DNA from 3 places in the Paenibacillus sp. FSL H3-0310 genome. Region 2 is predicted to be linked to each of the others. Evidence: riboswitches for the same ligand, from Rfam matches in the RefSeq annotation. Region 2 holds a riboswitch; each other region holds the start of a gene.

Region 1 (2,324 bases), on a different contig from region 2:
GCACTTCTACTGTCTGCGGGAAGCTACCAATTGTAGTGGTTGGCAGAAGTGGAAGCTGCCATTTCTCTTGCTGCACCTTTAAGCGTTCAGCAAAAGGCAAACTGCGTTGGTCCGGCAAAGCTGCAAGTGCAAGCACTTGCTCCGCCACATCCTTACGGCCACGCTCAGGTAGTGCGCGGAATGCTGCAATAGCTTCACGACTAGCGGCCAGCGCTGCTTTAGAAGCTTCTCCTTTATCTGCGAGGGCTGCTCCGAGCAGACTAAGCTCTGCAAGCTTCTCATCGGCAAAAGCTAACGCATTCTTAACTGTCGCCTTCAGCTTCACCTCACCTTGAACGGTGACTGGGACATGCAGCAGACTGCAAGAAGGCTGAAGAATAAGACGATCAAGCGGCACATGAACACTGAGCTTTTCTACCAGTTGCAGCTTAGCGTCTAAATCGGAACGCCAGATGTTCCGTCCATCAATAATTCCGGCACCCAGCCATTTGTCCTTCGGCCAACCAAGACGTTCGATAGAAGCCAGATTCGCTCCACCATCGTGCACAAAGTCAAGACCCAAGCCTTGAACAGGCAACTCTAGCAGTGCCTCCAACGGTTCAGCAGCTTCAAAATACGTCTGTAAAATAATATTCAAGCCCGGCACGGAGCCGGCAATTTCTGTGTATATCGAGTTAAGCAGTGTTAATTCTTCTTTACTTATGCCTGTAACAATCGCTGGCTCATCGATTTGTACCCAGCTTACCCCTTCTTGCTTCAGTTCCTGTAGCAGTTGAACATAGACTGGAACAAAACGTGCAGCAATCTTGGCGATATCTGCCGCTGCGTAACCTTTGGACAGCTTAAGGAAGGTATACAGACCTAAAAGTACCGGTTTACCTTCAATCCCTGCCTGCAATTTAGCAAAACGATAAGCCGCTAGAGGTTTATTTTCAGTCAGGCGTGGTGTTTGTGTGCCGATCTCTGGAACGATATAGTGATAGTTCGTATTGAACCATTTGGTCATCTCACAGGCAGTAGCCTCAGTATTACCACGGGCCATTGCAAAATAAAGATCAAGCCCGATGTCGCCGCCATCATACGTGTACCGTGGAGGTACAATTCCAAACATAACAGCCGTATCCAACACATGGTCATAAAAAGTAAAATCATTCACCGGAATAAGCTCAATTCCTGCCTCTTGCTGGGTCTTCAAATGCTGCAGCTGAATTGCTGCCATTTCGGAGCGGAATTGCTCTTCATTTATTTTCCCCTGCCAGTAGGCTTCCAGTGTCTTTTTCCACTCGCGGTTCTTTCCGATTCTCGGATATCCAAGATTACTTACTTTTACTTTATTCGTCATCTCGATACACTCCCTCTTCCATCTCTTATTTCAAACTCCAAAGCTACTTGCTTTCCTATAAAAAAGAGCGCCCTTCCCTAAAAAAGTCAAAGGGAAAGACGCCCATGATATACCCATGGTTAACGTCTAACACCTCCCTATCTTCCGTAGGTGAAGCAGTGCTGTTGAAACAGGCAGGTCTCCTGGCTAGCGGCGTCAACATCTTGAGCAGTCTTCCCAGCAGAAGTAAATTGCCAGTGACCTCTGTTGCTCGAGATTCTTCCGTTACAGTGGCGGGACCGCATCGGCTTCGAACCGAATTTCCCTATTAAGCCTACCGAATTACTATTTTCCGGTCAGCACCTGTCTCCGATATCATTCATCATTTGAGTGTCTTAATCTGATGTCATCATACGTGAAAGCCCCAGCAATCTGCAATAGATTACTGGGGCTTCTGTTATATCGATTCCTTATAACGGACTTAGAAAAATACGAAATATACTACAGCAGCAAGAATTATACGGTATATAGCAAACGGTAAGAGCTTGATACGATTGATCAGTTTTAAGAAGAATCGCATCGATAACAGCGCAAATAGGAAGGCACTAATAAAGCCTGCGATAAAAAACGGCAATGCATCCATGGTGAAATATTGCCAGTTTTTCATCAGTGACAACAGACTGGCACCTGCCATGATGGGTACTGCCATAATAAACGTAAAATCAGCAGCGGCACGATGGCTCATCCCGAGGAGTACGCCACCAGAAATCGTCGAGCCCGAGCGTGAAAATCCAGGCCATAACGAAAAACACTGTACAAGACCTACACCAAGTGCCTGTTTGTATGTAATCTGATCTACACTCTCAGTTCTGACCTTCTTCGGCCCAAACAGATCGGCAATAATCATTAATACAGCCCCTATCACTAGACCAATTAACACCGTTGAGGTAGAGAATAAATGCTCATCAATATAATCATTAAACAGAACACCTAACACACCTGC
Region 2 (2,324 bases):
CAGAGCGTCGAAGGAGATAAGGGGAGCAGCATATTGGTGTTCACCTTCGCAAGTGCAGATGACTGTGTGCAGTTTAAACCGACTGAGGTTAGTTTAATGTCTTCGTCTACAGAGATAGATAAAAGCTTTAAGGTCGCTGCTACAAATGGGACTTGTCCAGTGCCGTCAACGGATGGGACGGATGAGGGAAACGCTGCTGACGAGTCAGATGCCGCTGGCACTACTGGAGGAACAGCAGAAGGTGCAGACTCTACTAACGCTGTAGCTGATGCTTCTCCGTCCACTACGCCTTCCTCTGATACTGAGAACAGCACTGGGTTACCTTCCGCAACAGCTGTGACTGAAGGTGAACAACCTTCCTATCAGGTTGAGGTTACATTGGAGTCTGGAGCGACAATTCTAGAGAAAAGTATGATCAAAGCCGGAAGATTTACATTGATCGTAGATCCCGATCCTAATATTCCACCAGCTTCTGATTCAAGTGCTGAACCCTCCCCGACTGCAAGTCCGGATGGAACAGTCGAATAACAAGCTTTCTGAACAGCAATAACTACCGGAAGGTGGCGTATTGCTGTTCATTTTTTTGCTGCCCATACTAAGCTTTTCTATAGACATGCTATGTATTAATAGATATGATTATGGATGTCAAAATAAGATACTACATACTGGAAAAGGTGCAGACTCTATCAATCTAGTCGTCTGCTTAAAAGGGAAGTCCGGTGCAAGAGTCCGGCGCGGTCCCGCCACTGTATGTGCGGAGCGTTTCTTCTATAAGCCACTGCCCCGAAGGTAGGGTGGGAAGGTGAAGAACAGCGATGAAGCATTAGCCAGGAGACCTGCCTTTTTCGTGAGCGTTTCTATTCTTCGTGGGGTAAGAATGTGGAACATATACAGATGGACTGTTGGCAGGAAGCAAGCGCCGCAGCCTCAATTTGTAATCTTCCCTGACCGCCCTCCAAAGGGGCGGTCTTTATGTTATGCGTCTTATTCCCGGCAGTACCCATTCTTATACAGAAAGAGGTTAAACAATGAAGAAAATCATGTCTTCCAAGTTTGTAGCACTTGGGCTGGCCTTATTCATGGTCATTTCAATTCTAGGAACATCTCTTGCTCCGGCGGGACAAATATTTGCAGAAGCGGGCGCTGGCGCCGGTCTGGAGGCAACTGCCGCGGAGCGGATTAATGTTGCGGATGCGACTTATGCGGCTGCGGAATATCTCTTGAAAGGTGGCGTGCAATCGGATTGGCAAGCCATTGGATTAGCGCAAGCAGGGTACAAGCTGCCGGCTAGTTACCTTTCAGAGCTTGAGAAAAAAGTAAAGGATGCAGCTGGCGATTTCACCAATGTAACCGATTATGCTCGAATCGTGCTCGCAGTGAGAGCGATTGGTGCAGATCCTACTAGCTTTGCTGGTAACGGAACGACTCCTGGCTATAATCTGATTGAGAAAATCTATAATAATAGCAAGCTCAGTGAACAGACGCTTAATAATCCGGTATATGCTTTACTTGCGCTGGATTCTGGTAAATATAATATCCCAAGTGACGCGAAATGGACGGCGGATAAGCTCCTTACGGAGATTCTCTCCAAACAGAATCCGGATGGGGGCTTTGCACTAACCTCAGGTGCAAGTGAGCCTGATATGACAGCGATAACCTTGACGGCTCTGGCGGCACATAAAAATAATCCCGAAGCCTACTTAGCAGGGCTACAAGCCGTAGCTTGGTTATCTACAGCTCAAGATAGCCATGGGGGTTACGGTGACAGTGCTGAAAGTAGCGCACAAGCAATCCTTGGACTCACCTCCTTCGGAGTTGATCCTAGTGGATTAGAATACACCAAAAACAAAGTGGATCTAATGGAGAACCTGCTTAGCTATCGTCTAGCTGATGGTAGCTTCACCCATAGCCGTGGTGGAAGCAGTAATATTCTGGCGACAGAGCAAGGGCTTCAGGCGCTGGTTGCCTATAATTTGCTATATAAAGGAAGCAACAGTAAGCTATACGATTTTTCCAAATCCTCCATTCAGAGCTCACTCATCTACGCTCCAGTAACGATTGAGGGACCACAGGCCACGTTGGCACAAGGGTACGCCTATGCTGGCAACGCACTTGGAGCGTTAGAGAAGCTGGCGCTTCAAACGAACTTGCCGATCACAAATCCTTCGGGCAGTTATGTGACTGGCATCGGAAGTATTGCTGCTGGAAGCTTTGGTGGTTATGACGGATGGATGTATGTTGTATCACGTGACGGAAAATGGATTAATCCCGATGTAGGCATGAGTGATTTTGTACTTAAAGATTCAGATCAGGTACTGATTTAT
Region 3 (2,324 bases), 500 kb from region 2:
AGTGAGGTAGAGACACGTTCTGCACCTGCGGAAAAAGGAGACTCATGCAAAGCTTCTACCGCGGCAAAAATGCGTTGCAGAGGCCCTTCGATGATCGTCCCCATGGACGTAAGTTCATAAGTAATCCCTTCTACTGTCTTCAGCACCCGCTGCATATCCGCAACATAGCTGCTAAGACTGGTACTGCCTGTTCCAATTGGAATAACTGTAACTTCAGCAATAGGCATGAGAATACCTCCTCGAAATTTTATAGTAGCTGTCTCCTTCCATTGTAACAATTCCACCGCTCTGTCACAAACTAAGCAAGATTATCCTCCCTTATCTCTTCTATTTCTTCTGATTACTCCAAAATATGACTTTGGGCTAAGGGTATTTTCTCATGAGCAAATTCTAGGGTCATCTGCACTATATTTATGGACTCTTTGTGGCATCTTTTCGGACAATTTATGAATCATTTCGCATCTCCCTGTGGATCAATTGTGGATTACTTATGGACAGCCTGTGGATCATTTGTGGAGTACTTTTAAAGAACCCGCTCCCCGCGCGGGTTTTCTAAAAAACTGTTTACAAACACAACATCTTGGGTTATTTTTATCTAACGACAACAAAATATAGTGGAGACAGGCGCTTTGATCCTTAACCGGATTTAGAGCTTAATAGGGAAGCGCGGTGAGAATCCGCTGCGGTCCCGCCACTGTAACCGGATGGCCTTCTTAAGCTTCTGGGAAGCTTGAGAATCCACATCTCCCGGCAAATGCCACTGAGGGTTAGGAACACCCTTGGGAAGGCGCCGAGAGATCCCACGGAAGCCAGGAGACCTACCTGTTTCGACGACACCAACTATTGATGCCTGCGAGGAACAGGGATGGTGTCCGCATGCGGTCATCTACGTAGAGACCTCTGCAAATATCCGTGTGGATATTTACATAACGCATCGGGCATTTTCTGCCATCCTCGGGTAGGGGATGCTTTTTTTATGTAATCTGAACAAATATACGACTGCTATAGCAGTCCAACTTCTTATGGATATATGGATTTGATGATAGATGTTTTTCTTTTATACTGAGAGGAGAGCTGTACAATGACGTTGTTGGAGAGACAATTTAATGGAGTAGAAAATGCACGGGAAGTTCTTTTAGAAGAGCTCATTGATTTAGGCCGGGATATTATCGACAGTCGGGATATGGACCTATTGCGCGAGAATGCCAATTTGAATGGAGAGAGTTTCTCCGGTAAAATGAGCAAGTTCGGCAGTGAATATTCAAAATGGTACGCCCGCAATTTTACGATGCCGCCACAGCTAGTGCAGGCTATTGATGACAATGTCGTCTATGTGCATGATCTGGATCAATACGCGATTGGAACGACGAACTGTATTTTTATCCCGTTTGATAAACTTCTCCGTGAAGGTTTCAATACCGGCAACGGCAGCGTTCGTCCTCCGAACTCAATAATGACAGCTATGTCTCTGGTAGCGATTATTTTCCAATCCCAGCAAAATGCTCAATATGGTGGTGTATCCGCCAATAAACTCGACTATGATCTGGCACCTTATGTAACCAAATCCTTCGCCAAGCTGTTCCGCAAGGGTCTGAATTATTTTGAAGAAGGACAAGCTGATGAATCTTTGGGCGAGATTACGATGAGCCGGACCGATCTGGCGGAGTTATATCCAAGAGCGTTCCGTTTTGCACTAAAGGAAACCGAAATCGAAACTCTGCAAGCGGCTGAAAGTATGGTACATAATCTGAATACCATGTCCAGCCGATCCGGTGGACAAATACCGTTTACCAGCATCAACTACGGTACTTGTACTTCACCAGAAGGTCAGCTTGTGATCAGTTCTCTGCTAACCGCAACTATGAACGGACTTGGCAGCGGAGAAACACCAGTGTTCCCGATTCAAATCTTCAAATGCAAGCAAGGAATCAATCAACAGCAAGGCGATCCTAACTATGAACTGTTCCTAAAAGCGGCTGAATGTTCTGCGCGCAGACTATATCCAAACTTCGCTAATCTGGACGCTCCGCTCAACTTGCAGTATTATGATCCAAGTGATCCTGATACGGAGTTCGCTACAATGGGCTGCCGAACCCGAGTGCTCGGTGACCGTTTTGGGCGTAATCATTGCTCTGGGAAGGGCAACCTTTCCTTTAATACACTGAATCTGGTTCGGCTAGGTCTGGCACACGGCACAGTAACAGGCAGACGTACCGTCGCAGACGAAGCTGGCTTCTATGAAGATCTAAATCATTACATGGATATTGCGCTGGAAGGACTTCTTCATCGCTTCCACATCCAAACCGCACAAAAAGCTAAAGCTT

The links. Region 2 has a riboswitch for cobalamin ahead of MHH63_RS19650 (DUF4430 domain-containing protein). Riboswitches for the same ligand answer to the same signal wherever they lie in the genome.
Region 1: it holds a riboswitch for cobalamin, as region 2 does, so the genes downstream of both, metE (5-methyltetrahydropteroyltriglutamate--homocysteine S-methyltransferase) here and MHH63_RS19650 (DUF4430 domain-containing protein) in region 2, are expected to answer to the same signal.
Region 3: it holds a riboswitch for cobalamin, as region 2 does, so the genes downstream of both, MHH63_RS21780 (anaerobic ribonucleoside triphosphate reductase) here and MHH63_RS19650 (DUF4430 domain-containing protein) in region 2, are expected to answer to the same signal.

What each region holds. Positions count from the first base shown of each region.
Region 1 covers NZ_JBBODC010000001.1:1,283,091-1,285,414, reverse strand. Annotated here, with positions in the region: gene metE (5-methyltetrahydropteroyltriglutamate--homocysteine S-methyltransferase) at 1-1,342, opposite strand, end outside; cobalamin riboswitch at 1,498-1,703, opposite strand; gene MHH63_RS05730 (undecaprenyl-diphosphate phosphatase) at 1,803-2,324, opposite strand, start outside.
Region 2 covers NZ_JBBODC010000002.1:16,820-19,143, reverse strand. Annotated here, with positions in the region: gene MHH63_RS19655 (GAP1-N2 domain-containing protein) at 1-528, shown strand, start outside; cobalamin riboswitch at 656-858, shown strand; gene MHH63_RS19650 (DUF4430 domain-containing protein) at 1,029-2,324, shown strand, end outside.
Region 3 covers NZ_JBBODC010000002.1:520,598-522,921, forward strand. Annotated here, with positions in the region: gene MHH63_RS21775 (MTH1187 family thiamine-binding protein) at 1-227, opposite strand, end outside; cobalamin riboswitch at 606-840, shown strand; gene MHH63_RS21780 (anaerobic ribonucleoside triphosphate reductase) at 1,082-2,324, shown strand, end outside.